DNA from 3 places in the Ciceribacter sp. L1K23 genome. Region 1 is predicted to be linked to each of the others. Evidence: riboswitches for the same ligand, from Rfam matches in the RefSeq annotation. Region 1 holds a riboswitch; each other region holds the start of a gene.

Region 1 (9,776 bases):
AGATCTGTCGCATCGGCCTGCACAACTATTTCGCCGGCGCGTTGATCCTGCCCTATCGCCTGTTCCTGACCACTGCGCGCGAGTTGCGGCACGACGTGGAGCTGCTGGGCGCCCGCTTCGGCGCTTCGCTGGAGCAGGTCTGTCATCGCCTTTCGACCCTGCAACGCCCGGGGCTGAAGGGGGTGCCGATCTTCTTCGCCCGTGTGGATCGCGCTGGCAACATCACCAAACGGCACAGCGCCGCCAAGCTACAATTCGCGCGCTTTGGCGCCGCCTGTCCGCTCTGGAACGTGCACCAGGCCTTCGAGACACCGGGGCGGATCATCAGGCAGATGGCCGAGACGCCGGATGGGGTGCGGTACCTTTGTCTTGCGACGCAGGTGAACAAGGGCGCTGGCGGTTTCCGGACGACACATCCCAGTTACGCGCTCGCCTTTGGTTGCGAGATTTCCTACGCCGATGCCTTCGTCTACGCCGATGACCTCGATCTTGGCAACCGCGCCGGTTATGACCCGATCGGCATTTCCTGCCGGATCTGTGAGCGGACGAAATGCGCGAGCCGCGCGGTGCCGCCGATCAAGCGGAAGCTTGTGGTCGACCACACGGTGCGCCGGGCGATGCCCTACGACATCGTCTGATCAATCGACGAAAGTGGCGCTTGATCGAGGCGCCCCATACGCTTCAATCCGCATCAAGCATCATGGAGGAAGATCATGGACGAAGCGCCTGTTGTCGTCACGAAGGAAGGTTCTCTGGGCATCATCACGCTCAACCGACCGAGGGCGCTCAACAGCCTGAACCTGGAAATGGTGCATATCATGGACGCCGCCTTCGATGATTTCGAAGCTGATCCGGCTATCGCGGCGATCCTGATCACCGGGGCGGGGGAGAGGGGGCTGTGCGCCGGCGGCGACATCCGCATGGTGCACGAGAGCGGCAAGGCCGGGGACGGACAAGGTTTGCGGTTCTGGTGGGCAGAGTACCGCATGAATGCGCGCATTCCGCACCTTTCGAAGCCCTATGTCGCTTTCATGGACGGGATCGTGATGGGCGGCGGCGTGGGGGTCTCGGCCCACGGCAGCCACCGGATCGCGACCGAGCGTTTGAAGCTCGCAATGCCCGAAACGGGGATCGGTTTCTTTCCCGATGTTGGCGCAACCTGGCTTCTGACGCGGAAAGGCGGGGAATTGGGCACCTATCTCGGACTTACCGGCGAGATCATCGGCGCGGCGGATGCAATCCTTGCGGGGCTTGCTGATTTCTGCGTTGCCAGCGATCGGTTACCGGAGCTTCGCGGCGTTCTCGCAGCACTTTCTCCCGATTCAGGGAGGGTGGAGGTCGATGAGGTTATGCTGAGGTTCGCGACCGATCCTGGAACGCCTACGCTGACTGAGCACGTGGATCTTATCGACCGCGCCTTTGGCTTCGACACCATCGAGGACATCCTTGCCGCCCTGAATCGCGAACCGGGCGAGTTCGCCGCGAAGACCAGGGAGCGGCTGCTGACGCGGTCGCCAACCTCGCTGAAGATCACACTGAGGATGCTGCGGCTGGGGAGGGCGAGTGCCAGCCTGGAGGAGTGCATCAACCGGGAGTTCGCCGGTTCGGCGGCTATTCTCGATCTACCGGATTTCTATGAGGGCGTGCGCGCGGCGGTGATCGACAAGGACCGCAATCCGCGCTGGTCGCCGGACAGGATCGAGGCGGTCGCCGAAACGGACCTCAAGCCGTTTTTTGTGGCGCATCCGGACCCGCCATTTCCGCAAGTTTGAGGCAGCTTGCAAAGCTTCAATACGCCCCTATCTTCAAAAGCATGATCCGCCCTTCGGAACTGCTGATCCCGACTCCCGCGGGTCTCTATTGCCCGCCCGGTGATTTCCATATCGATCCGGTTCGTCCCGTCGGGCGCGCCGCGATCACGCATGGACATTCGGACCATGCGCGGTCCGGACACGCGAAGGTGCTTGCAACGACCGAAACGCTCGACATCATGGCGATCCGCTACGGCTCGGATTTTACCGGCGAGAGGCAGCCGGTCTGCTATGGGGAAACCGTCGACATAAACGGAGTCCGGGTCTCCTTCCATCCGGCCGGGCATGTGCTGGGCTCGGCGCAGATTGCCGTCGAGCACAAGGGGCTGAGGATCGTCGTATCAGGTGACTACAAGCGACGCTCCGATCCGACCTGCGCCACCTTCGAGGTGGTTCCTTGCGATGTTTTCGTTACCGAAGCGACATTCGGGCTGCCGGTCTTCACGCATCCGCCAGATGCCGAGGAGATAGGCCGGCTTCTGCATTCCGTCGAGCAGTTTCCCGAGCGCACTCATATCGTCGGCGCCTATGCGCTGGGCAAGGCGCAGCGGGTGATCGGGCTGCTGCGACGTCACGGGTACGAGAAGCCGATCTACATTCATGGCGCGCTTCAGAAGCTCTGCGATTACTACCAAGGCCTCGGTATCGATCTCGGTCTGCTCGAACCGGCGACTGTCGATCGGGGTGGGCGGGACGATTTCGCCGGCTCCATCGTCATAGGTCCACCATCGGCCTTTGCCGATCGCTGGGCGCGGCGGTTCGCTGATCCGATTTCATGTTTCGCCTCGGGCTGGATGCGAATCCGCCAGCGGGCAAAGCAGCGTGGCGTGGAATTGCCGCTCATTCTCTCCGACCATTCCGACTGGCCGGAACTGACGCAGACGATCCGGGAGACGGGCGCCTCTGAGGTTTGGGTCACCCATGGCCGCGAGGAAGCGCTGGTGCGCTGGTGCGAGCTCAACCAGATCCGGGCCAAGCCGCTGCACCTCGTCGGCTACGAAGACGAGAACGAGTGATGCGCGCCTTTTCCGAACTGCTCGATCGCCTGGTCCTCACGCCGTCACGCAACGGCAAGCTGACGCTTATGGCGGATTACTTCTCCGCCACATCCGACCCTGATCGCGGTTATGCGCTGGCGGCGCTGACGGGCGGGCTCGACATCGTCGGTATCAAACCGGCGGTGATCCGCGGACTGGCGATGGAGCGGATCGACGAGGTTCTGTTCGGCTACTCGTATGATTACGTCGGCGATCTGGCCGAGACGGTGTCACTGATATGGCCGGACGATGCGAGCGCGGACGATATGCAAGAGCCGACGCTTGGCGAGGTGGTCGAAACCCTACAGGCGACGTCGCGCAGCGCGGCGCCGGCCAAGTTTGTTGCTTTCATGGATGCGCTGGATACCTCGGGGCGCTACGCGCTGATCAAGCTGATGACCGGTGGCATGCGAATGGGCGTATCGGCACGGCTCGCGAAGCAGGCGCTTGCCAATATGGGCAGTGTCGATGTCACCGAAATCGAGGAGCTCTGGCATGGGCTGGAGCCGCCCTACCTTGAGCTTTTCGCCTGGCTTGAGGGTCGGGAGGCTAAGCCCGTCAGCGCGGCGGCGGCGCTCTACCGACCGGTCATGCTCGCCAATCCGCTGGAGACGGGCGACTATGACCGCGTAACTGCCGAGGATTACCGTGCGGAGTGGAAATGGGATGGCATCCGCGTCCAGGTCTCGTCGGAAGGTGGCGTCCAGCGTCTTTACACGCGTACTGGCGATGATATCTCCGGCACGTTTCCGGACCTGCTCGGCGCGATCGATTTCGAGGCGGTGCTGGACGGCGAATTGCTCGTCGGCGTACCGGGGCAGCATGTCGGCACGTTTTCGGACCTGCAACAACGCTTGAACCGCAAGACGGTGCCCGACAAGCTCATGAAACAGTATCCGGCCTTCGTGCGGCTCTATGACCTGCTGATGCTCGACGGCAAGGATACACGCTCTCTACCCTTCGACGAGCGGCGGAAGCTGCTCGAAGCCTTCGTCGATGGGCTGGACCAAACCCGGTTCGACCTCTCGCCGCAGGTCACCTATGCCGATGTGAGCGATCTCGACCGGCAGAGGCTGGCGCCCCCTCATCCGGTGATCGAGGGTGTGATGCTGAAACACAAGGACTCGGCCTATGTCGCGGGACGACCGAAGGGGCCGTGGTTCAAGTGGAAGCGCGATCCCTATACCGTTGATGCCGTGCTGATGTATGCGCAGCGCGGTCACGGCAAGCGGTCGAGCCTCTATTCGGACTTCACCTTCGGTGTCTGGGACGAGGGCGAAGACGGGCTACAACTGGTCCCTGTCGGCAAGGCCTATTTCGGCTTCACCGACGAGGAGTTGCGGCAGATCGACAAATATGTGCGCGACAACACAATCGACCGCTTCGGACCGGTGCGCTCGGTACGGGCGAACCGCGAGACGGGGCTGGTGCTGGAGATCGCCTTCGAGGGGCTCAACCGGTCGAGCCGGCACAAGTCCGGCGTCGCCATGCGCTTCCCGCGCATTTCGAGGCTGCGCTGGGACAAGCCATCCGCCGAGGCGGATACGCTTGACAGTCTGAAGGCACTGCTTTCAGACGCCTAGCCTGCTACACAAAAAACGCCGGGACGCCCGGCGTTTTCATATCGATCTCAGGCCTCGATCTCGACCTCGCCGAGAGGCCGCGAACAGCACGCGAGGATGTAGCCTTCGTCGATCTCGTCATCGAGAATGCCGCCATTGTGGTTCATCTCGACCTGCCCGGAAATCTTCATGACCTTGCAGGTGCCGCAGAGGCCAGATTCGCAGGCGGCACCGATCCGAACGCCGTTGGCGCGGGCGGCCTGGAGAAGCGTGTGACCCGGTTCGCAAAGGCCCGTCTTGCCGGACATCGAGAAGATGACCTTTGTCGGCTGGGCGCCGTCGGAGTGATCGGCGACAACGACCGGCAGTTCAGGCTTTACCGGCTGGAAGGCTTCCTCGTGATAGTTCTTCATGTCGAAGCCGGCACCGGCCAGCGCCTCGCGCACCGTCGCCATGAAGGGTTCGGGGCCGCAACAGAAGACGGTCCGGTCGAGGAAGTCAGGGGCCAAAAGCGCGATCTTCGCCTTGTCGATGCGCCCCTTGAGCCCCGACCAGAGCTGGCCGCGACCGAGCTGCTCGATGATCAGGCCAAGCGTGAAGTTCGGCATTTCCCGCGCCTTGGCCTCAAGCTCCCAGCGAAAGATGATGTCATCAGGAGAACGGGCGCAGTGCAGGAAGGTGATGTCGCTATCGGGAGCCCGGTCGCTCATGTCGCGGGTCATCGACATCATCGGCGTAATGCCGGAGCCGGCGGAGACGAACAGGTATTTCCGGCCGGGATGCTTTGCATAGGAGAAGTCGCCAAGCGCGCCGATCGCCTTCAACCGCATGCCGGGCTTCAGGTTGTCGAACATCCAACGGGTCCCGATCGACTCCTTCTGCGCCTTGACCGTCACTGCCACCGTGTAAGGCCGGGAGGGGCTGGAGGAGAGTGTGTAGGTGCGCATCACCGGTTCGGGAGAGACAGGAATTTCCAGCGTCACGAACTGGCCGGGAAGGTAGCGGAACCACAGGCCGGAGCGATCCGGCCTGAAGGTGAAGGTCATGACGTCAGGCGCTTCCGGCGTGACGGCGACGCATTCGAGCATGTGCTCCCGGTCCGACCAGGGGCGCATTTCGTCGACATGGCGATAGCTGGGAACGGCGATGTTCATGTCAGGCCACCGCGGACAGGCGGGACTTGTCGCCCTGCAAACGGTTGATCATGAAATTGACATACCATTCGACGAACTGCATGACGCCGCCCTCGTGTTCGACCGAGTAAGGGCCGGGTTCGTAGGCGGGGGAGCGAATGCCGAAGGCGTTTTCCTCGACGATGGCACGGTCCTGGTCGTTGGTCATGTTCCAGACGTGGGTCAGTTGATCGACGTCATAGTCGACGCCTTCGACCGCATCCTTGTGGACCAGCCAGGTGGTGGTGACGGCGGTTTCCTCGGCCGAGAGCGGCAGGACGCGGAAGGAGATCGCGTGATCACCCAGCATGTGGTTCCAGGTCGTCGGATAGTGAAACAGCAGCATCGTGCCGATGCGCGAGATTTTCACGTCGTCGGAAAGGGGTCTGCGAACGGCCGGCTTGCCGTCCATGGTGTAGCTGACCGCATCTTGAATGAGGGGCATGCGGGCGACGCGGAACTGGCCGGTCGGATCCATCCGGAATTCGCTCGGCAGGCCTCCGTCCTCGCAGTGTTTCCAGTGCTCGGCGATGAAGGGATCATCCTTCGCGCCCTGAACGCCTGTGGCGGTCGGTGCTTCCGGATAGGTGCGGCAGAGTTCCGGGTGGTTGCCGGCGCAATGGTAGCATTCGCGGTTGTTTTCCCAGACGAGCTTCCAGTTGCCCTTTTCGATGATCGTCGTCCGGGCGGCGACCTTCGCCTCCCAGAGGCGGTGCGGCGCCATGTAGGGCTCGATGGTGGCGCGGACGGGTGCGAAGTCAGTCGGCTCGTTGGCAAGGCAGATAAAGATGTAGCCGGCGACGCTCTCGCAGGCGACCGGCTTCAGGCCGAATTCAGACTTGTCGAAGGTCTCGCCCATCTGGCGTGCGAAGACGAGCGAGCCGTCAAGGTCGTAAGTCCACTGGTGGTAGGGACAGACGAGCTTGGCGGATGCACCCTTGTCCTGCGTGCAGACGCGGTGGCCACGATGGCGGCAGGTGTTGTGGAAGGCGCGGATGACGCCGTCCTTGCCGCGCACGACGACGACGGGATAATCGCCGATCTGGACGGTGAAATAGTTTCCGGCGCGCGGCACTTCGCAGTCATGGCCGATAAACAGCCAGTCGCGATACCAGATCGTTTCCATGTCGAGCTTGAAATAGTCGGGATCGATGTAAAAGGGCTGCTCGAGGGAGAAGCCTTCCCGGCGGTTCTTCAACTGCCGCAATACAGTATTCTGCAAGTCCATGTCTTCGTCCTCGTTTAAAAATGGACGGTGGACGAGCAGGACTGAACACGCGCGCAAAGGCACGTGGCCGACCTGTCCCCGACCGCCCACCGCGATCGTAATGAACTTATCTCCCGAGGCTGGTTTCCGGGCTCTGGAGCATCCTTGCGGATCAAACCGACGCCTTCCCAGGACTCCTCCCAGTGGCAATTTGCCGGTTCTTCACTCCACCACCGTTGCGGGGGCAGCGCCGGATTCTGACCGGCTTCCCAATTCTCCGCCCGTGTCCGGACGGCACCTCCTGTGATTGACAATAGAGCAGGTTTGCAGTGCACCCAATGCGGTGTTCGCGACGCGTCTCTGCTGGATTCGCGACACGGGCGCTGTCGTGTGATAAAGGGTGGCGTGACGACCGGCCTGGGGCCTTGCCCTTCACCGTGAGGATGGTATTCAGCGCATCTGGGCGGGTTCACAAGTTGTTGGTGAAAGAGCAGTCAACATGACGTTTTCAGGTGACGCCCGGCGCATCACTCTTGTTCGCGCCTTTCAGTTCGTCTTTGGCCTTTGCGCGGTGTTATCGCTAACCGCCTGTGCCGGCAGACCGGGGCCGGAGGCGCTGAGCCTGTCTCAATCGGCGCTGCCGGACACCAAGCAGGTCACCGTCTACGTCGCCACCACGCGCGAGAACAAGGAAGGCCTCGGATACACCGACGGCAAGGCACCCGAACTGAATTTTGCGGCTTATACCGTATCGGTTCCTCCGGGGCACAAGGCGGGCGAGATCGAGTGGCCGAAAGGCGGCCATCCCGATCCGGCCAAGACATTTGCAGTCACGGCGCAACGGACCTTGTCGGCGGACGAGTTTTACCGGGAAGTGGGCAATCAGGCTAAAATCGAAGCTTCGGATGGCACCGATGTCGGTGTATTCGTGCATGGCTTCAACTTCAACTTTCAGGAGTCTCTCTTCCGCGTGGTGCAGATGTCGGCCGATGCCAATGTCGAGGGCGTGCCGGTGCTTTTTGCCTGGCCTTCCCAGGCGGCGGTGACCGGTTATCTTGCCGACAAGGAATCCGTGACGTATTCGCGGGACTATCTCGCCGAGACGCTGACGCGTTTGACGGCCGGTCGCGGCAAAGGCCGGGTGCTTCTCTTCGGACATAGCATGGGTGGCTGGCTCGTGGTCGAGACGCTGCGGCAGTTGAAGCTGAGCGACCGGTCCGACGTGCTCGCAAAACTCAACGTCATGCTTGCGGCACCCGACATCGACGTCGATGTGTTCCGGCAGCAAATGGCAGTGATAGGTCCCATGTCGCCGCCGTTGACGATCCTGGTTTCCAAGGACGATCGTGCGCTGCAGGCGTCGCAGTTTCTGACCGGCAACGGCCGCATCGGCGCTCTCGACGTTGCCGATCCGGTGGTCGCGCAGGTGGCGGAACGAGAGAAAATCCTGCTCGTCGATGTGTCGGGTATCTCGCCGACCAATCCGCTGAACCACGATCGTTACGTCCAGCTTGCGGCTCTCTACCCGAAGCTCACCGCCGAACGGCAGGATCTGAGCAGCGTCGGCGGCTTCATCCTCGACGTCGCGGCCAACACCGTCTCCAGTCCGTTCCGGCTGGTGAAACTCGCGATCACGCCGCAATAACCATTTGTCAGATGACGGCGCACACCGTCTTGGTTTCCAGGTAGTTTTCGAGACCCTGGGCGCCGTTCTCGTATCCCCAGCCGGATTGCCTGTGGCCGCCCTTGGGCAGTTCCGGCGAAAAATAGGAATGGCAGTTGATCCAGATCGTGCCGGCTCTGACGCTGGCGGCAAGGCGGTGCGCCGAGGAAAGATCCTGCGTCCAGACGCTGCCAGCCAGACCATAGGGGCTGTCGTTGGCATAGGTGATGGCTTCCTCGACGTCGTCGAAGGGCGTGACAGCGACTACCGGGCCAAAGATTTCCTCGCGCATCAGGCGCATGTCGGGCCGGACCGATGTTACGACGGTGGGTTCGAAGAAGGTGCCGAATTCGCCGTCCTGCCGGCCTCCGGCTGCGATGTGAGCGCCATCGGCGGTTCCCTCCGCTATGAAGCTCGCGACCCGGTCCGACTGCTTGCGGTTGACGAGCGGTCCGAGATCGGTAGATTCATCCAGGCCGTGGCCTAGCTTCAGGGCGCTGGCAGCTTTCGATACTTTTTCGACGACTTCCTCGAAGACTGTCCGGTGCGCATAGACCCGCGAGCCTGCGACGCAAACCTGACCGGAATTTGAGAAGATGCCGCGTGCGATGCCCGGGATCGCCAGCGCCATGTCCGCATCGGGCATGACGATCGCCGGCGACTTGCCGCCGAGCTCGAGCGTCAGTTTCTTGAGGTTGCCCTGTGCCGCCCTGACGATCAGCTTGCCGACCTCCGTCGAACCTGTGAAGGCGACCTTGTCGACATCGGGATGGGCGGTGAGCGCCGCACCCACGGTTTCGCCGAAACCTGTGACGAGGTTGACGACGCCTTTCGGCAGGCCAGCCTCGATCATGAGTTCGACCAGCCGGATCGCCGTCAGCGACGTTTCCTCGGCGGGTTTCAGAACCACCGTGCAGCCGGCGGCCAGCGCCGGTGCCAGCTTCATGGCCGCCATCAGCATGGGCGAATTCCAGGGTGTGATTGCAGCCACGACTCCGATCGGCTCTCGGGTCGTATAGGCGAAGATCTGCTTGCCTTCGGGCTGGTAGGCGATGGACGTAGGGATGGTGGTCCCCAATATCTTCGTGCAAAAGCCCGCGTAGTAGCGAAACTGCTCGGCGGAGGCCGGAATCTCACCGAAGCGACCTGTCTTGTAGCTCTTGCCCTGGTCCAGCGTTTCGAGTTCCGCCAGTTCCTCGACATGGGCGTCGATCAGTTCGGCGATCTTCCAGAGTAGCTTGCCGCGGGCCGACGGGGTGAGGCCTTTCCATTCGTGGGAACCAAGTGCGGAGCGGGCGCTTGCGACGGCCGCGTCGACATCGGT
Region 2 (9,776 bases), on a different contig from region 1:
ACAACCACCAGTCTGACTGCCGCTTCAAGATTTCGGCGGAAAAGGCGCGCGAAAAGATGCAGGTGTTCATGGACATGCTGGAGCGCCACTACGGCAAGCGCCCGGTGATCTACACCGCGCCGGATTTCTACGCCGACAACCTCGCCGGCCACTTCAAGACCTACCCCTTCTGGCTGCGGGCCGTCGCCCAGCATCCGTCCAAGGTCTATCCGAACCGCGACTGGGTGTTCTGGCAGTATTCCGGCTCCGGCCTCTCCCACGGGGTGAGCGAGAAGATCGACCTCAACGTGTTCCGCGGCACGGTGGAGCAGTGGCACGACTTCGCCGAGGGTGGAAGACGGGTTGCTTCGCGGTAGGGCGATTTACTCCAGAAGCAGACGTTCCGACGTCCAAACGAAGGGGTCTGGCGGCTAGGACAGGTCGTGAATGTCCTTTCCCAGGGCCGGCCCCAGTCGCCACTCACTGAATCGCACTTCCAGGCCTGCCCGTTCGGGCGTGCAGCACATGGGACCGACCAGATAGCGATCCGCTTTCGGGAACGGGCAGAGGCGGGCCAGTGGCCAGGTCCGGCCATCGCCTGACGCCTGTATCCTCAAAACACCGCTCTCCACGGTCACCCTTATCCAGAAATCGGATGGGTCACCGTCATATCGCCCCGTGGCCCAGTCGGAGGTTTCATCGGTCAGCACACTGCCGAGCAGGCCATGTCCGTCCGAGAACTCGATCCCGGCCTTGACCCAGCGTCGTTCGTCGAGCCTGACCATGAGGCCGGCCTGGTCGTAGAGATGCTCGAAATGTGCCTGGACCCGAACCTCTGCGGTGAAATCACCTTCGGTCTCAAATGCATAGAAGTGGCCGGTGTCGCGGACGAAGCCGTAGTGCGTCTTTCGCCAGAAATCGGTGTTGGCGTCCGTCACCACGAACAGTTCGCCATCCGATATTTTCGCTTTCGTCGGCTCGTTGAGCCAACGTCCGTGTTTGAGGGTCTGCAACAGCGGCTCCCATGACAACTCGCGGATTTTCCGACCCGCATCTTTCGTTCTGTCGCCAATCCTAGAGCGATTGATTGCCGACAAACAAGCGGTGACGGAGGTCTTCCGGTCGACAGCTGGTCACCGCTCCACGGAATGGAAAAATGAAGCGCCAGCGCTTCACATATCCGTGAACGGTCAGGTACCAGAAATAGTTCGCATGCTACCCGAGAGTTAACCCTTCGTTTACCATGCGGCCTCTTTAGTGGCGCTCTTCTCTCCAGCGCGATGACCGCGCGAATCTCTTCATTTCCGAGTTTTCATGACCAGTATTCTCACGAATATCGGAGCGATGAGTGCGCTCCAAACTCTCCGTACTATCGCTGGTCAAATGCAGGACACGCAACGCCAGGTGTCGACCGGAATGAGGGTGGGGCAGGCTTCCGACAATGCCGCGTACTGGTCGATTTCCACGACAATGCATTCCGACAACATGGCGCTAGCGGCGGTGGAAGACGCGCTGGGGTTGGGGGGCGCGAAGGTCGATACCGCCTATGCCGGGATGACGGCCGTCGTCGATGTCATCAGTGAGATGAAGTCGAAAATTGTCGTGGCAACAGAAGACGGTGTTGATCGCTACAAGGTTCAGGCTGAAATCGAACAGCTCAAGGAGCAACTCACCAGTATCGTTTCTTCCGCTACTTTCAGCGGGGAGAACTGGCTTTCCACCGATGGCAGCAACAGCGCCTCCGTCGTTGCGTCTGCGACGCGAGATGCGAGCGGTAACTTCGGCGTCAAGAAAATCTCTGTAAATCTAGGCGAAATTGCACTTTTCACTACGGTGGGTAATGGCCTCTTGCAGACGATCCCGTCGACTGGAGGAAATGGCAGAACATATGGTGGTTTTGAGAACTTCACGAGCCCCACTGACACATTTGCCTTTACCGAGCCGTTCACGATGGATGACGGAGACGAATTCAAATTCGACATCCAAGACGGGGCACTTCTCTATACGGCAACTGTGACGAAAGCGGTTTTTGACCAATGGGCCGGACCGAATGGAGTTGTAGACGGGGACTTCGAATTTTGGGACCTCTTGGCCCAATCAGCCGCCGACTCTGGTCCCGGTTTCTACGGGGTCAACAACCAAGCGTTCGGCCAAGACGCCCCCAATCCCGTGCTGTTTTCCAACTTCCGTGTAACAGGCGTTCCCGAGTACACGATTATGGATGTGGATGTCACGGACGGAAGCGATCTGGGTCTTCTGCTATCCCGGATCGACGGTTGGCTGGAGATGACGATCGATGCGGCCGCAGACCTTGGGGCACTTCAGTCACGCATTTCCATGCAGTCGGATTTCGTTGCGAAGCTCACAGACAGCATCGACAGCGGGATCGGCCGCCTCGTGGACGCCGATATGAACGAGGCTTCCACGCGTCTGAAGGCGCTGCAAACGCAGGAGCAGTTGGCGATACAGTCGCTGAGCATCGCGAATACGAGTGCCGATAGTCTGCTGACGCTGTTCAGGTAACACTCGGCCGTACGTGATATCGTCCACCTGACCGGAAGCTGCCCTGTCCGGTCACCGCCGCCAGTGCCGAAAGTCCTGTCACGCCCCTCCCCTCTTTCGCTCCCCATCGCCCATTGACGCCCCCGCGTTACATTGTTACACCTTCTTCCGTTGAAGGTTCTCCAAGGGTCGCGAAAGCCCGAGGGGATTAAAAGGGAACACGGTGCGACGTACCCAACAGGGCGCAAGACCGTGGCTGCCCCCGCAACTGTGAGCGGCGAGTTCGACCGGGATAAACCACTGGCCCAAAAGGCCGGGAAGGTCCGGGAGCGCATTGACCCGCAAGCCAGGAGACCTGCCTCGACGTGTAACGAAACCCGGCCGGGGTGTGCCGAGGAGAGCGACGATGGCATTCGAGAGATCCTTTTCCGATTCCCGCCAGCCGCAGCCCTTCCGCGACCCGAGGTCCGTCGTGGAGGCTGAAGGATGCAATTGCCGTCGACACTGAGCGGCGTGAAGCCCGCGGGGCTTCGCGTGGAAAGTGTTTCCTGGGGCGGCGCCATGCGCGGCTCTCCGGACGAACCGATCATTTCAGACATTTCCTTTACCGTGCTGCCCGGCGAGATGCTGGCGATCGTCGGTCCGAACGGGGCCGGCAAATCGAGCCTGCTGCGCTGTCTCTACCGCTATCACAGGCCGGATGCCGGCCGGATCACCATCGATGGCGAGGATATCTGGCGGATGAAGCCGCAGGCCGTGGCGCGGCGCATCGCGACCGTGCTGCAGGAGCCGGCGACCGATTTCGGCCTCACAGTCGCGGAGATCGTGGAGCTCGGACTGACGCCGCACCAGGGGCGCATGGACCGGCACGAGGCCTACGCGGCGATCGGCGATGCGCTGCAATTGATGGCGCTCGAGCATCTGGCGCCGCGCAATTTCGCCTCGCTCTCGGGCGGCGAGAAGCAGCGGGTGATGATCGCCCGGGCGCTCCTGCAGAAACCCGACATCCTGATCCTCGACGAGCCGACCAACCATCTCGACATCCGCCACCAGCTCGAAGTGCTGGCGCTGCTCTCGCGGCTGCCGGCGACGGTGATCGTCTCGCTGCACGACCTGGCGCTCGCTTCGGCGCATGCCGATGCCGTGCTTGTCATGGCGCGCGGGCGGCAGGTGCAGTACGGCCCGGCGCTCGATGTGCTGACCCCGCATGCGATCCGCGAGACCTTTTCGGTCGAAGCTGTGATCGACGCCCATCCGGCCACCGGCCGGCCCCGATTTTCCTTTCATCTCGACCAGACCATTTCAGGGAGACCTTGATGCGCTTCACCATTGCCCTTTCCGCCTTTATCGCCCTTTCGGCCTCCACCGCGCTTGCGTCGGGCTTTCCGGTCACCGTGAAGAGCTGCGACCGCGAGGTGACGTTCGAAGAAGCGCCGAAGCGGGCGATCTCTCAGGACGTGAACCTCACCGACATGATGCTGGCGCTCGATCTCACCGGCAGCATGGCCGGGATTTCCGGCATTTCCGGCTGGTACAAGATGGACGCGGAGATGAAGGCGAAGCTCGGCGACCTGCCGGAGATCGCGCCGCAGTATCCGACCAAGGAAGTGCTGCTGGAAGCCGATGCCGACCTGTTCTTTGCCGGCTGGAACTACGGCATGAAGGTCGGCGGCGAGGTGACGCCTGAGACGCTGGAGCCGTTCGGCATCAAGGTCTACGAGCTGACCGAGAGCTGCATTCACATCATGAAGAAGGACAAGTCCTCGATGGAGGACATGTATACCGACATCCTGAATCTGGGCCGGATCTTCGGCGTCTCCGAAAAGGCCGAGGCGCTGGTCGCGGGCTACCGCAAGCAGATCGCCGAGGCGACCGCATCCGTGCCGGAGGGAACGCAGCCGCTCAAGGTGTTCGTCTATGACAGCGGCGAGGAAAAGCCGTTCACGGCCGGCCGCTTCGGCATGCCGACGGCGCTGATCGAGGCTGCCGGCGGCGTCAACATCATGGAGGATGTCGAGACCAGCTGGACCGAGGTCGGCTGGGAGCCGGTGATCGAGCGCAATCCGGAGGTGGTCGTCATCGTCGACTACGGCGAGGTGACGGCGGAGCAGAAGATCGCCTACATGCGTGACAACCCGGCCTTCAAGGATATTCCGGCGGTGAAGAACAACCGCTTCGTCGTGCTGCCCTATGTCGAGGCGACGCCCGGTCCGCGCAACATCAACGCGGTGAAGACGCTCGCCGACGCCTTCCAGCGCTCGACCCAGTAATGAGCCATCGCGGATACGTCAGCGGGCCGCGCCATGCCCTCATTCACCTCACCCCGGTGCTGGTGGCAGGGCTGACGGTGGGTCTCGCCGCCATGATCATGCTCGCCGTCTCGGTGGGATCGACCAATATTCCGCTGTCGGAGGTGTGGAAGATCATCGCCAGCCATCTCGGCGTGACAGGAATGGAGCAGGACTGGTCGGCCGGCCGGGACAACATCGTCTGGCAGGTGCGGCTTCCCCGCGTGCTGCTCGGCGCCATGGTCGGCGCCGGTCTGGCGCTGGTCGGCGCGGCGCTGCAGGCGGTAACCCGCAACACGCTCGCCGATCCGCATCTGCTCGGCATTTCCTCGGGCGCGGCCTTCGGGGCGATCATCGTGCTTTTGCACACCGGCACGTTTCTCGGTCTGGTCACCGTGCCGCTCTTCGCCTTCGGCGGCGCGATCGCGAGCACAGCGCTGGTGGTCGGCATCGCGAGGCTCAACCGGGCCGGCAATGCCAGCCGGCTGGTGCTGACCGGGGTGGCGATCTCCTTCGTCATCACCTCGCTCGGCAGCCTCGCCATTCTGCTCGGCGATCCGCGCGCCACGCATACGGTGGTGTTCTGGATGCTGGGCGGACTGGGGCTGGCACAATGGGACTACCTGCCCTACCCGCTGGCGGTGCTTCTCGGCTGCGGCACCTACCTGATCGCCAAGGCCCGCAGCTTCAATGCCATGACGCTCGGCGACGAGACCGCCACGACGCTCGGCATTCCGGCCGAACGCTTCCGCCTGACGGTGTTCGTCGTCTGCGCGCTGCTGACCGGCGCGGCGGTCGCCTTTTCCGGGGTGATCTCGTTCATCGGGCTGATGATCCCGCATCTGGTACGGTTCGTGGTCGGCGGCGACTACCGACGGGTGCTGCCGCTTTCGGCGCTCGGCGGCGCGATCTTCCTTGTCGCGGCCGACATCGTCGCGCGCACGCTGATCCCGCCGCAGGACATGCCGCTCGGCATCATCACCGGGCTTGTCGGAGGGATCTTCTTTATCTGGATGATGCGCGGCGACCGGGCGACCGGCTGAGCAACTGCTACCAGCGCAGGGCGCGGCGACCGGCGCCGTAGCCGGCGATCGTGACGATCGCAATCGCCAGCGGGTACCAGGTCGCGACGAAGAGCGGGCTGTCGTCGGGGCAATGCAACGCGTAGACCGTGGCGCCGATGGCGCCCGCGGCAATGCCGGCGGCGGCACCGGCCAGGCCGGGGTTGTCAGGCGCGCCATTCCTCATGGCCCAGAGCAACGCGACCAGCGGCAGGAAAGACAACGTCGGCACCAGGACGAGGCAGAAGGTGGCGTTGCGGCCGAGCAGTTTCGGCATCCAGTCGGCTTGCGGCAGGACGACGAGTTCGGCGGCGACGGCAAGGACGAGCAGGCCGAGCGGCACCAGCAGGGAGAGCGCGGCACCGCGGACAGACAGGCCCGGCCGGCCAATCCGCAGGACGAGACGGCAGGCCAGCACCGCTGCCAAGAGGCTGGCGCCGATCTTGAAGGCGACCCGCAGCGTTTCGATCTGGTCGGCGAGATCGGGACGAAGGCCATAGGTTGACAGCAGGAGGGAAACGGCGGCGACAGCGCCGAAGACGATGGCAGCCGCCAGCGCACGACGGTAGCGCATCCGCACCGGCGCATCTTCCGACAAAAGCCTGATCAGTTCATCCGTCTTCATGCTTCACTCCGGTAAAGGGTGGACAGCGCCTTCAGCGCCCGGTGCAGCGTCACCCTGACCGCCACTTCACTCATCTTCAGCCGTTCGGCCGTTTCCTTCACACCCGCTCCCTCGAGAGATATGGAGCGGACGATGTCGCGTTGCGGCTCCTTCAGGCGCGAGAGCACGCTCTCCGCATCGAGCCTGTCGGCGACGTTCGCGTCTTCCGCCTCCAGCGTCGCCACGACGTCTTCCAGCGGCACATCGACCCTGCGGCCGCGACGGCGCAGCGCGTCGATCAGCTTGTTGCGCACGATCGTCGACAGCCACGGGCCGATGGGGCGTTCCGGATCCCAGGTGCCGCGTTTCAGATGAACGGCGATCAGGACCTCCTGGACGATATCCTCGGCCTCTCCGGCCGAAGCCCCGAACTGGTCGCAGCGGCGCCGCGCCATGGCGCGCAGGTGCGGCGTCACGGCGCGCAGGAAACGGTCGTAGGACGCCGCGTCGCCATCAAGCGCGCTTCGCATCCATTCCGCCCATTGCACCTCACGCTCAGGCCGCCTCACATTACCCTCTACGCGTCGCCACACGCTTTCGTTACCGAGATGTCATCGAAAGGCTGATTTTTCGGACAAGCCGTTGAACTGCCTTCGATTTCTTTTCACTGCCGCCTCGCCACACGATCCGATCGCGAATTTTTTCCGATCAGGCAGCGTAACGTTTCGCCGCAGCGGTCCGTAGCTCCCGATGACCAAGCCAATCACGGCTCGGCACTCTGAGGAGAACTAACGATGAAAAACGGTTTTGTCACGCTGGCGCTGGCCGGCTCGCTCGCTTCCGCTCTCGCCACGATCGCCGTCCCGGCCGCCGCGCAGGATGCCGAGAAGGAAAAGTGCTACGGCATCGCCCTTAAAGGTCAGAACGATTGCGCCGCCGGCAGCCATGATTGCGCCGGCCATTCGGCCATGGACTACGACAAGCAGTCCTTCAAGCTCGTGCCCGCCGGCACCTGCACCACGATGATGACGCCTGATGGCGCCCACGGCTCGCTGACGCCGGCCTGATTTCCTGAAAACCGATCCACCGCCAAATCCAGACAAGACAGATAGCAAGGACACCAGACATGACGACCAACCGCAACGCGCTCGCAGCCTCGCTCGCCGCCGCCCTCGTTCTCGCCGGCGGCCTGCCCGCCATGGCCCAGGATGCCACCAAGGAGAAGTGCTACGGCGTGGCGCTGAAGGGCCAGAACGATTGCGCCGCTGGCCCCGGCACGACCTGCGCCGGCACCTCCACCATGGACTACCAGAAGAACGCCTGGAAGCTCGTTCCGGCCGGCACCTGCGAAACCATGGAAACGCCTAATGGCAAGGGCTCGCTGACGCCGGCCTGAGGCGCGAAGCGAAGCACGCCCTTCACCCAACCCTCTCCCCGCCAGCGGGGAGAGGGACCACGACCGAACCGGAGAGACCTCCATGAAACCGTCCCGCCTTCCCGCCCGACCGGGCGTCGGCTTCAAGCCGGAGCATTTTACGAGCATCGACGCCGGCCCGCAGCCGGTCGGCTTCTTCGAGGTGCATGCGGAAAACTACATGGGGGCCGGCGGCCCGCCGCATGCCAAGCTTGCGCGACTGCGGGAAGACTATGCGCTGTCCGTCCACGGCGTCGGCCTCTCCATCGGGGCGATGCAGCCGCTCGACCGTGACCATCTTCTTCGGCTGAAGACACTCTGCGATCGCTACGAGCCGGAAAGCTTTTCGGAACATCTGGCCTGGTCCAGCCATGGCGAGGTGTTTCTCAACGACCTCCTGCCGCTGCCCTACACCGAAGAGACGCTTGCCCGCGTCGCCGCGCATGTCAGCGAGGTGCAAGACACACTCGGGCGGCAGATGCTGCTGGAAAACCCGGCGACCTATCTGGTGTTCGAGGAAAGCACGATCGAGGAAACCGCTTTCCTGCGCGAGATCGTGGGCCGCACCGGCTGCGGGCTGCTGCTCGACGTCAACAACGTGTTCGTCGCCTCGATCAACCACAATCTCGACCCGCGCGCCTATCTTGCGCAATTCCCGCTGGAGGCGGTGCGCGAAATCCATCTGAGCGGCCATTCCGAGACGGTGGACGATGCCGGCGCACCGCTTTTGATCGACAGCCATGACACGCCGGTCAAGGACCCGGTCTGGGCCCTCTATGACGAGGTGATCGCCCGAACCGGACCGATGGCGACGCTGATCGAATGGGACAATGACGTTCCGGACTGGCCAATTCTAAGATCCGAAGCGGAAGCCGCAGGCGCGATCCTTTCCCGCGCCGCGCAAAGCCGGGCCGCGTGACGCCATGTCGACCGCCACGCAAGAGCGTTTCGCCGCCGCCCTCACCGACCGGGAAAGCCCGGTGCCCGAGGGCCTGACAAGCTGGACCGCGCCGCGCCCCGAGCGCCGGTTCGGCGTCTATCGCAACAATGTGCGCGTCGGGCTGACCGGCGCGCTCGCCTCGCGCTTTCCCGCAACGGAGCGGATCGTCGGCGCGGACTTCTTCGCCGCCATGGCCGGCGAATACGTGGCAGCCGATCCGCCGCGCTCGCCGCTGCTTCTGACCTATGGCGACGGCTTCGCGGACTTCGTCGCCGGGTTCGAGCCGGTCGCGGGCCTGCCTTATCTGCCTGACGTGATCCGGCTGGAGGCAGCGCGAAGCCGCGCCTACCACGCCGCCGATGCCGCGCCGCTTGTTCCGGAACGGCTGGCCGCGATCCCGCCGGAGCGGCTGGGCGACATAAGGCTTCAGCCGCATCCCTCCACCGCCATCCTGCGCTCGCCCCACCCGGTCGTGACGATCTGGGCGATGAACGCCGAAGGCGGCACGCCGCACCCGGTCGAGACATGGATCGGCGAGGACGCGCTCGTCGTCCGCCCGGCCATGCTGGTCGAGGTTCACCGCCTGCCGCCGGGCGGGGCGACCTTTCTGTCGGCTCTTGCCGAGGGGGAACAGCTCGGAATGGCGGCGACGCTGGCGATGGCCGAGACCGACCAATTCGATCTGACCCGAAACCTCGCCGGTCTGCTGACCACCGGCGCCTTTACCGACATACTCCCGGAGGACGACCATGATGCATGACGACCACACCATGGGCGCCCTGCCCGACCGCCCGCTTGCCCGCAATCTCGCATCGGGACGCGCCATTCTGGAGCGGATCCCGCACGATCTCGTCGCGCTCGTGGCGCGGCTTTCGATCGCCGGCGTATTCTGGCGCTCCGGCCAGACCAAGCTCGACGGCTGGTCTGTATCCGACAGCGCGCTCTTCCTGTTCGAAAACGAATACCGGCTGCCGCTGCTCTCGCCCTG
Region 3 (9,776 bases), on a different contig from region 1:
TTTGTTTATCTCTCTAATATAACAGCCCCTGCTTGTACGGTTCTTTAAATTAAAGCCTAGAATTTTAACGGTTCAACGGAGGGTGCGACATGGCGCCTCCGGCCGGTCGCTTGCGTTTGCGGACAAACTGGTCAAGCTTGAACAGAGCGTCGGCGGCGCGACCTGTCTGTCAGTGCCTGAAAATGTTAAGACTGCGCCGGCTCGCGATGCCTGAGGGAGGGTTCAGATGATCGTACTCGTGGGTTACGTCAGTATCGAAGGTCAGACACGGAAGATCGCCGAAGCGATCGCGGCGCGGATCGAAAAGGACGGTCACCGCGCCGTTCTCTTCAACGTGATGTCGATGGCGGAGTATGCGCTGGAGCGGCCCGAGGCGGCGATCCTCTGCGCCCCGATCCATGCCGGCCGCTATCCGGCGCCCTTCGTCGATTTCGTCCGCCGCGAGAAGGATTGGCTGTCCTCCGTTCCGAATGCCTTCGTGTCCGTTTCGCTGTTCATCCGCAGCGATATCGACGCAGAACAGGATGAGGCCCGACACTTTCCGGATGCGCTGAAGACTGAAACCGGATGGGCGCCGGATCATGTGCACCATGCCGCCGGTGCCTTCCGCTTCAGCGAGTACGATTTCTTCAAGCGCTGGATGATGAAGCGCATGGCGGAGCGGGAAGGCGCACCATCGGACACCGGTGAGGATGTCGAGTTCACCGACTGGAGCGAAATCGACCGGTTTGTGTCCGTTTTCCTGTCGTCGGCTGACCGCTGACAGGGTGCAAACAACGACGGCCGGATGTAAGGTCTGGACGAATCTTGTCCGCGTTCGATGCCGGAGTCCCTATGCTGCATGTCCTTCTCGTCGCCCTCGGCGGCGCTAGCGGCTCGGTCTGCCGCTATCTCGTCGGTCTTTTGACATTGCGCTGGTTCGGGCCGGCCTTCCCCTGGGGCACGTTGACCGTCAACGTCGTGGGCTCTCTGGCGATCGGGCTGTTCGCCGAACTGGTGGCACGGCGGTTCAACGCCTCGGCGGAATTACGACTGCTGATGATCACCGGTTTCCTCGGCGGCTTCACCACGTTTTCGGCTTTTTCCCTGGATTTCATCTCCTTGTTCGAGCGCGGCGCAACAGTTGCGGCAGTGACCTACCTCGTGGCAAGTGTCCTCCTTTCCGTCTGCGCGGTGATTGGCGGTCTGCAGATCGGCCGCATGCTGTTTTGACGGTATCCTCGATAGAGGTTGTCCGAAGGCGGTGAAATGCAGTAAAGCCGGCGTCTGACAAGCAAGACGCGGCGTTTCGGCCGCGCGCACGGAAGAGAACCCATGGCCGGCATAGAGCATATCAAGGTGGACGCGGACGAGGCGGGCATGCGCCTCGACCGGTGGTTCAAGGTGCACTATCCGGGACTGGGCTTCGGAGCGCTGCAGAAGCTGTTGCGCTCCGGGCAGATCCGTGTCGATGGCGGCCGGGTGAAAAGCGACAGCCGCGTGCAGCCGGGCCAACTCATTCGAATTCCGCCGATGGATATCGATCCGAAAAGCCCGAAGACCGGGCCGATCGCCGGCAAGGATCTGAAGCATGCCGGCGATGCGGAATTGCTGTCTCGCATGCTCTTGCACGAGGACGAGAAGGTATTCGTCTTGAACAAGCCGGCGGGGATCGCGGTGCAGGGCGGTTCCGGCGTCACGCGGCACATCGACAAGATGCTCGAGGCCTGGACCAGCCGAAAGGGCGAGAAACCGCGCCTTGTGCACCGTATCGACCGCGACACCTCCGGCGTTCTGGTCGTCGCGCGGACGCGCGGTGCGGCCCAGAAACTGACGGCGGCTTTCCGCGAGCGCGATACGAAGAAGACCTACTGGTCGCTGGTCAAGGGCGTGCCGCGCAAGCGGGAGGACAAGATTTCCACCTGGCTGGTCAAGGAGCCGACGATCGACGGCGACCGCATGCGGATCGCCAAGCATGGCGAGGAGGGGGCGGACCACGCAGTCTCCTACTATCGCGTCGTGGACACGGCTGCGCAGAACCTCGCCTGGCTGGAAATGGAACCGTATACCGGCCGTACCCACCAATTGCGCGTGCACGCTTTGCACATCGGGCATCCGATCATCGGCGATCCGAAATACTTCATCGACGACCACAACTGGGAATTCCCGGGCGGTATCCAGAAGCGGCTCCATTTGCACGCGCGCCATATCGACATTCCGCATCCGGACGGCGGGCGGCTGCGCGTCACGGCGCCGCTACCTCTGCATATGGTGCAGAGCTGGAACCTGCTCGGCTTCGATGTCGATGGGCCAGAGGCAGATATCGAATGAAGCTCGTGCTCTTCGACTGCGACGGGACGCTGGTCGACAGCGCGGGGTTGATCCATGCAGTGATGGAGAAGACTTTCGAGCGGTTTGGCTCCCCACCTCCGACCCTTGCGGCGACCAAGGCGATCATCGGGCTCACGCTCGATATCGCGATCGCGCGGTTGCAAGGGAAGTCGCATGTCGACGACGAAGCGATCGAGATGACCGCGTACTACAAGTCGATTTTCTCGGATGTCCGAGGCAGCGGGGCAGCCACAGAGCGGCGTTTCGACGGCATCGCCGAGGTTATTGCTACGCTTGCCGCGCGGGACGACGTGCTGATCGGGGCGGTGACAGGAAAGTCGCGGCGCGGGCTGGACCTGATCCTTGATTCGAACGGCTGGCGGGACCATTTCTTCGTCAGCCGCACCGCCGACGATTGTCCGTCGAAGCCACATCCGGCCATGGTGACGGAATGCTGCGACCAGAGCGGCATCTCGCCGGCGGAGACGGTCGTCATCGGCGACGCGATCTACGACATGCAGATGGCGAAGGCGGCGGGTGCTGCAGCGATCGGCGTCTCCTGGGGCTACTGTTCCGTCGAGGAGCTTTGGCAGGCCGGCGCCGACGCGGTGGTGGAGCGCCCCGCCGATCTTCTGGCCTATATTCACAAGGGGTAACCCGATGCGCGATGAACTTTCTGATATCTTCGGCACATTCGTGCCTGAGCCCAGCCACGAAGATCCGGTCCGCCGAGCGCAGATCCAGATGAAGCGGCCTCTGCCGAAGAAATTCTACGAAAACGTAAGCGTGGAGGCAGATGGCGACAGCTTCGCCGTCAAGCTCGACGGGCGACCCGTAAAGACGCCTGCCAGGAATACGCTTCTCCTTCCGACCACACCGCTCGCCGAACTTGTGGCGGTTGAATGGCGGGCGCAGAAGGATGTGATCGATCCGGCGACCATGCCCGTGACCAGGCTTGCCAACACCGCAATCGATGCCGTGGCCGAACAGGTCGACATGGTGGCGGCGGAAATTCTCCGCTTTGCGGGCACGGACATGATCTTTTATCGCGCCGACACGCCGCAGGAGCTGGTGGAGCGCCAGAACCTCTCGTGGAATCCCCTGCTGGACTGGGCCGCGGAGACCTTTGGGGCGCGCTTCATCCTGGCTGTCGGTGTGATGCACCAGGAGCAGCCAGAAGCGGCGATCGCCGCATTCGAAAAGGCGCTTGCCAGGCATCGCGATCCTTTCGCGCTCTCGGCTTTGCACGTCATGACAACCCTCACGGGCTCGGCGCTCATCGGCCTCGCGCTGTCCGAAGGGCGGATTTCGTTGGAAGAGGCATGGTCTCTGGCCCACCTCGACGAAGACTGGACGGACGAGCATTGGGGTATCGACGCGGAAGCGGCCCATCGCCGGGCCAAGCGGTTCGAGGAAATGGCCGCGGCTTATGGTGTATTTTCGGCCCGTCGCGGCTGAGTTAACCACCCGCTAACCATAAATCAGGAATGTCGAAAAAGACGAAACGTCTTTTCGGGATTCCCCATGCAGCGATTCCTTCTCCGTCTCCTTGCGATTATCGCGGTGGTCGCCGTACTGCCCTCCTGCATTCTCACGGGGCGCGAGCCGATCCGCCGGCCATTGATGTATGATGTCAGGGACGTTGCGGTGATCGGTGCCGCCGACGTGCCTCTCGTCGTGCTTGCTGGCGTTGACCGCCGTGTCGCTGCGGCAGTCAATGCCACCCGCCGCAATGTTCCGCTGCAAAGGGTCGTGCTGACGGTGAAGTTCGACGATTATCGTCCGGTACAGGCCTACGGTGACAGGCGTGCGAGCGTGCGCTTCAAGGTGACAGCCGCCGACATCGACACCGGCAATCCCGTGGCAGCGGGAACCTTCATTGTTCACAGTTCTACCGACAATCCCCGTATCGCCGACGAGAACCTTGCGGAAGAGGCAGCAGCGCGAATTCGCTTCGCCTTCTCCTTGCAAACGCCTCGCCTGCCTCCGCCCCGCCCGAAGCCGCGGACCACGTCGACCAAGCTGAAAGCGGATGCTCCGGCTGTGGCCGCGCCAGCCTCGGTTACCGCGCCTGCGGTGGTGCCCGCGCCGACCGTTGCGCCGGCTGCTGCGCCCGTGGTTCCATCGGGCACCAATGTTGAGGAAGGTGCTAGCGGCAAGATCACCATTGGCGGCGGTTCCACTTGCGACGTGGCAACCGATCCGACCTGCAATCCGTGAACGGCGAAGGTCGCCGGCGCGATTGACTTGCCGATGTCGTCGGCCTAATCAAGTCGGCATGAACGGATGGTTTCCGTCGTCCCGCAAAGGGTGGGCGGAGAGCAAAAGGGAATGCGACAGGACGGACCCATTCCGGGCGTCCCCATCGCAGCCGACCCCGCGACTGTAGAGTGGCGAGGGTCCGTCATCCGGATCTGCCTCGGACACGTCGGGATCAGGGCATGGTGCCTTGGGCGGCGCTACTGGACAGTCCGGAAAAGTCACTGGCGCGGCATGCGCGATCAGCCGGGGTCGGACGCCTCTAGGATCTACGAATCGTCCACCTTTTCGCGATATTGCCGATGCGCCGGGAAGGCGAGACGGACCCGCGTGCCCTTGATTGGGCCTTATGCCATGAGCCAGGAGACCTGCCATCCGTGCCGGGCATTTTGCCCAGCCTTGGGGAAGGATTTCCCCGTTGCCAGCACGGAGGTTGTCATGGCGACACAGACGACAGGCGTGGTGTATCCGTACGTCCGGTCAACACGCGATGAGTCCCTGGGCCGCGCTATGAAACGTGCCGAGGCGACACGTCGTGCGTAAGAATTTCTCTTTCCTTTCGATCGCCCTCGGCATCCTGATTGTTGCCGCGACGGCGTTTGCGGTGGTTCCGTCTTTTCAGGACGATCCGATAACGACCCAGCAGACCGTTGATGGACTTTCTTCTGCGTCTGCTGAGATTACGAGCCCTGTTGTGACATCGACCTATTCCCTGCACCCTTCTGACGGATCTGCCGGAAGGCCGACCGCGACTTTTCCAGCCTTTGCGGCGCGGGGCGGCGGCATTTATGCGACGGATGCGATGGAGGCAAGATGAATAGGACCATTCTCGTGCTCGGTGGCGCCCGCTCAGGCAAGTCGGCCTTTTCGGAGCGCCTGGCTCGTCAAAGCGGTCTCGATCTGCACTATCTGGCGACAGGCCGCGCCTTTGACGACGAGATGCAGGCGCGTATCGACAAACACAAGGCGGATCGCGCCGGGGATGGCTGGACGACACACGAGGAGCCGTTCGATCTTGCCGATCGTCTGTGGGCTCTCGACTCGCCGGACCGTGTGGTCCTCGTCGATTGCCTGACGCTGTGGATCACGAATCTGATGATGGAGGAGCGCTCCATCGACGCTTCGGCCACCAGCCTCGTGAAAGTTCTTCCGTCGCTCTCGGCGCGGGTGATCGTCGTTTCCAACGAAGTCGGACTGGGCATCGTGCCCGACAACAGGATGGCGCGGGAGTTTCGCGACCATGCCGGCCGTCTTCACCAGCGCGTCGCCGAGGTGGTGGCGCAAGTCTATTTCGTGGCGGCCGGATTGCCGCTCAAGATGAAGGGTTGAACCATGTTGCAGCAGAAAATTCCCGCTACCGTGATCACCGGCTTTCTCGGTGCCGGCAAGACCACCATCATCCGCAACATGCTGACCAATGCCGGCGGCAAGAAGATCGCGCTGATCATCAACGAGTTCGGCGATCTCGGCGTCGACGGCGAGGTTCTGAAGGGCTGCGGGGCGGAGAACTGCACGGAGGATGACATCATCGAGCTCACCAATGGCTGCATCTGCTGCACGGTGGCCGATGACTTCGTGCCGACCATGCAGAAGCTGCTCGACCGCGATATCAAGCCTGATCATATCGTCATCGAAACCTCCGGTCTTGCTCTGCCGCAGCCGTTGGTCGCAGCCTTCAACTGGCCCGACATCCGCACCCGCGTGACGGTTGACGGTGTTGTGACGGTGGTCGATAGCGTCGCGGTCGCGGCGGGCCGGTTCGCCGACGACCATGATGCGGTCGCCGCCCAGCGGGCCGGAGACGAGAGCCTTGATCACGAAAGCCCGATCGAGGAACTGTTCGAGGATCAGCTGACCTGCGCCGACCTGATCGTGCTCAACAAGACCGATCTGCTCGATGCCGCTGGTGTCGCGGCCGTGCGCGCCGAGGTGACCGGCCGTACCGCGCGCAAGCCGGCGCTAATCGAGGCGAGGAACGGCGAGGTGCCGTCGCTCGTCCTGCTCGGGATCGGGGCGAGCACGGAGGACGACATCGAAAACCGCAAGTCGCATCACGAACTGGAGCACGAGGCGGCCCACGCCGCCGGCGACGATCACGATCACCTGCACCATCACGATCACGACGAGTTCGAAAGCTTTGTGCTGAAGCTGCCTCCGATCGCCGATCCGGCGGCCTTCGTCGAGAAGCTGAAGGACGTGATCGCCACCCATGACGTGCTGCGCCTCAAGGGTTTCATTGACGTGCCCGGCAAGCCGATGCGTCTTGTCCTGCAGGCGGTCGGCAGCCGCGTCGACACCTATTTCGACCGTCCCTGGACGAGCGGCGACAAGCGCGAGACGCGCCTGGTGGTGATCGGCCTGCACGAGTGGGACTACGGCGCCGTGGTCGAGGCGGTGCAGGCGGCGGCCGGCTGATCAATGCATCTTCTGCTCGCCCAGAAAGGCTCGATCAGCGACGGGGAGGAGGCGATCGACCTCGGGCAGACGCCCGGCGACATCCTCGTCCTGTCTGCGGCCGACACGGAGCTCGCAGCGATCGCAGCCGCTGCTGCTGCTGGCCGTGAGGGCGGGCCATCCGTGCGACTGGCTAGCTTGATGAGCCTCAAGCACCCGATGTCGGTCGACACCTATGTCGAGCGCACGGCGCGGCACGCAAAGTTGATCGTGGTCAGGGCGCTCGGCGGGGCGAGCTATTTTCACTATGCGCTCGAGGCGCTGCATGCGGTCGTTCGGCGGAGCGGCGCGAAGATCGCCGTGCTGCCGGGCGACGACAAACCGGATGAGGGACTGGCGCCGTTTTCGACTGTCGGGCCGGACAACCTTGCCGTTCTCTGGTCCTATCTTGTCGAGGGCGGAGCAGAGAACGCGAATGCCTTTCTGGATTACGCCGCGTTCCTGATCGACCAAGGCGAACGGCCTGCCCCGGCGATCCCGCTGATGAAGGCCGGCATCTGGTGGCCGGGCCGGGGTGTCGTCGGAGTTGAGGAGTGGCGGAAGGCTGCGGGGTCAGCGGCGCCGATAGCCGCCATCTGTTTTTACCGCGCGCTCGTGCAGAGCGGCGAAACCAAGCCTGTCGCGGCGATGGTGGAGGCGCTGCGAGCGCAGGGCATGCGGGCATTGCCGGTGTTCGTCGGCTCGCTCAAGGACGCTGTCTCGGTTGAGACACTGCGGGCGGTGTTCGCCGAGGCGACGCCCGATGTGGTGATCAACGCCACCGGCTTTGCGGTCTCGGCACCCGGCAGTGAAAATCCGTCCACCGTGCTCGACGAGAGCGGCGCGGTTGTGCTGCAGGCGATTTTCTCGAGTTCTGCTCTGGACGCTTGGGAAAACTCGTCTCAGGGCCTTTCGGCACGTGACCTTGCGATGCATGTGGCGCTGCCGGAGGTGGACGGGCGGGTGATGACCCGTGCGATATCGTTCAAGGCGGCGGCGCGGTTCGATGAGACGGTTGAGACCAATATCGTCAGCCATGAACCCGATTCCGGTCGCATGGCCTTCGTCGCCGAGCTTGCGGCGCGCTGGGCTAGGCTGCGACGGACGCCGGCGGCGGACCGTCTCGTGGCACTGATCATGGCGAACTACCCGAACCGCGACGGCCGGCTTGGCAATGGCGTCGGCCTCGACACGCCCGCCGGCACCGTCGAGGTGCTGAGAGCGATGGAGGCGGCGGGCTATTCGGTCGGCGACATACCCTCGGATGGCGATGCGCTGATGGCGCATATGATGGCCGGGCCGACCAATGCCGCGCGTGATGGGCGGGAAATCCGCGATGTCATTTCCTTGAATGATTACATAGCGTTTTTCGAATCTCTTCCCAAGCGGATTCAAGAAGAGATCACGGCTCGATGGGGTGGACCGGAAGGCGATCCCTTCTTTCAGGATGGAGCATTCGCGTTGCCACTCACCCGCTTCGGCAACGTATTCCTCGGCATTCAGCCGGCGCGCGGCTACAACATCGATCCGAAGGAGAGTTATCACTCTCCGGACCTCGTTCCGCCACACGGCTATCTTGCCTTCTATGCCTATCTGCGAAAGGTCGCCGGGGTCGATGCGATGATCCATATGGGCAAGCATGGCAATCTCGAGTGGCTGCCGGGCAAGGCATTGGCGCTCTCGGAGACATGTTATCCCGAAGCCGTTTTCGGCCCGCTGCCGCATCTCTATCCGTTCATCGTCAACGATCCGGGCGAGGGCACACAGGCGAAGCGGCGTACCTCCGCCGTCATCATCGACCACCTGACACCACCGCTGACGCGGGCGGAGAGCTACGGCCCCCTGAAGGACCTCGAGGCGCTTGTCGATGAATACTACGAGGCAGCGGGGGGTGATCCGCGTCGCCTGAAACTGCTGAAAAAGCAAATCCTCGACCTCATCGCAGACATCGGTCTCGACCATGACGCTGGGATCGGCAAGGGCGAGGCTGAGGACACGGCGCTCGAAAAGCTCGACGCCTATCTATGCGACCTCAAGGAAATGCAAATCCGAGACGGGCTGCACGTGTTCGGTCTGGCGCCGGAGGGGCGGTTGCTGACCGATCTCGTCGTGGCTCTGGCGCGGGCGCCGCGCGGGTTGGGCGAGGGCGGAGACCGGAGCCTGCAGCGGGCGATTGCGGCGGACCTTCATCTCAGTGCCGGTGATCCGGTCTTCGATCCTCTCGATTGCGTCATGTCCGATCCCTGGACCGGACCCAAACCTGCAATCCTTGCCGACCTCGACAACCAGCCATGGCGCACGAACGGGGATACGGTCGAACGGATCGAAATGCTGGCGGCGAAGCTTGTGGCGGGGGATATCGAGGCACCGGACGACTGGGTCTCCACGCGGGCTGTGCTTCATGAAATCGAAACGCGTCTCAAGCCAGCGGTGGTGAAGTCGGGTGCTGCTGAAATCGCCGGGCTTCTCAAGGGACTCGATGGCCGCTTCGTGCCGCCGGGGCCTTCGGGAGCGCCGACGCGGGGGCGGCCGGATGTGCTGCCGACGGGGCGTAACTTCTATTCGGTCGACAGCCGGGCGGTGCCGACGCCGGCGGCCTATGAACTCGGCCGGAAGTCCGCCGAACTGCTGATCCAGCGCTATGTGCAGGACCACGGTGACTGGCCGACCTCGTTCGGACTGACGGCCTGGGGCACGTCCAACATGCGCACGGGTGGTGACGACATCGCCCAGGCGCTGGCGCTGATCGGCGTGAAGCCGGTCTGGGACATGGC

The links. Region 1 has a riboswitch for cobalamin ahead of J5J10_RS19925 (aromatic ring-hydroxylating dioxygenase subunit alpha). Riboswitches for the same ligand answer to the same signal wherever they lie in the genome.
Region 2: linked by a shared signal. The riboswitch ahead of J5J10_RS12735 (ABC transporter ATP-binding protein) and the one ahead of J5J10_RS19925 (aromatic ring-hydroxylating dioxygenase subunit alpha) in region 1 are both predicted to bind cobalamin.
Region 3: linked by a shared signal. The riboswitch ahead of J5J10_RS06770 (hypothetical protein) and the one ahead of J5J10_RS19925 (aromatic ring-hydroxylating dioxygenase subunit alpha) in region 1 are both predicted to bind cobalamin.

Annotation. Positions count from the first base shown of each region.
Region 1 covers NZ_JAGRRC010000002.1:183,696-193,471, forward strand. The annotation lists gene J5J10_RS19900 (XRE family transcriptional regulator) at 1-638, shown strand, start outside; gene J5J10_RS19905 (enoyl-CoA hydratase/isomerase family protein) at 714-1,772, shown strand; gene J5J10_RS19910 (ligase-associated DNA damage response exonuclease) at 1,817-2,827, shown strand; gene J5J10_RS19915 (cisplatin damage response ATP-dependent DNA ligase) at 2,827-4,431, shown strand; gene J5J10_RS19920 (hybrid-cluster NAD(P)-dependent oxidoreductase) at 4,479-5,564, opposite strand; gene J5J10_RS19925 (aromatic ring-hydroxylating dioxygenase subunit alpha) at 5,566-6,810, opposite strand; cobalamin riboswitch at 6,910-7,106, opposite strand; gene J5J10_RS19930 (alpha/beta fold hydrolase) at 7,289-8,434, shown strand; gene J5J10_RS19935 (aldehyde dehydrogenase family protein) at 8,442-9,776, opposite strand, start outside.
Region 2 covers NZ_JAGRRC010000001.1:2,617,166-2,626,941, reverse strand. The annotation lists gene J5J10_RS12750 (GH25 family lysozyme) at 1-356, shown strand, start outside; gene J5J10_RS12745 (DUF1349 domain-containing protein) at 411-992, opposite strand; gene J5J10_RS12740 (flagellin) at 1,294-2,502, shown strand; cobalamin riboswitch at 2,640-2,859, shown strand; gene J5J10_RS12735 (ABC transporter ATP-binding protein) at 2,968-3,798, shown strand; gene J5J10_RS12730 (ABC transporter substrate-binding protein) at 3,798-4,751, shown strand; gene J5J10_RS12725 (iron ABC transporter permease) at 4,751-5,812, shown strand; gene J5J10_RS12720 (DUF1109 domain-containing protein) at 5,820-6,455, opposite strand; gene J5J10_RS12715 (sigma-70 family RNA polymerase sigma factor) at 6,452-7,003, opposite strand; gene J5J10_RS12710 (DUF2282 domain-containing protein) at 7,229-7,501, shown strand; gene J5J10_RS12705 (DUF2282 domain-containing protein) at 7,561-7,830, shown strand; gene J5J10_RS12700 (DUF692 domain-containing protein) at 7,913-8,767, shown strand; gene J5J10_RS12695 (DNA-binding domain-containing protein) at 8,772-9,548, shown strand; gene J5J10_RS12690 (DoxX family protein) at 9,559-9,776, shown strand, end outside.
Region 3 covers NZ_JAGRRC010000001.1:1,453,885-1,463,660, forward strand. The annotation lists gene J5J10_RS06740 (flavodoxin domain-containing protein) at 227-763, shown strand; gene crcB (fluoride efflux transporter CrcB) at 835-1,212, shown strand; gene J5J10_RS06750 (RluA family pseudouridine synthase) at 1,315-2,310, shown strand; gene J5J10_RS06755 (HAD-IA family hydrolase) at 2,307-2,966, shown strand; gene J5J10_RS06760 (ATP12 family protein) at 2,971-3,768, shown strand; gene J5J10_RS06765 (hypothetical protein) at 3,835-4,530, shown strand; cobalamin riboswitch at 4,581-4,960, shown strand; gene J5J10_RS06770 (hypothetical protein) at 5,105-5,386, shown strand; gene cobU (bifunctional adenosylcobinamide kinase/adenosylcobinamide-phosphate guanylyltransferase) at 5,383-5,898, shown strand; gene cobW (cobalamin biosynthesis protein CobW) at 5,902-6,984, shown strand; gene cobN (cobaltochelatase subunit CobN) at 6,988-9,776, shown strand, end outside.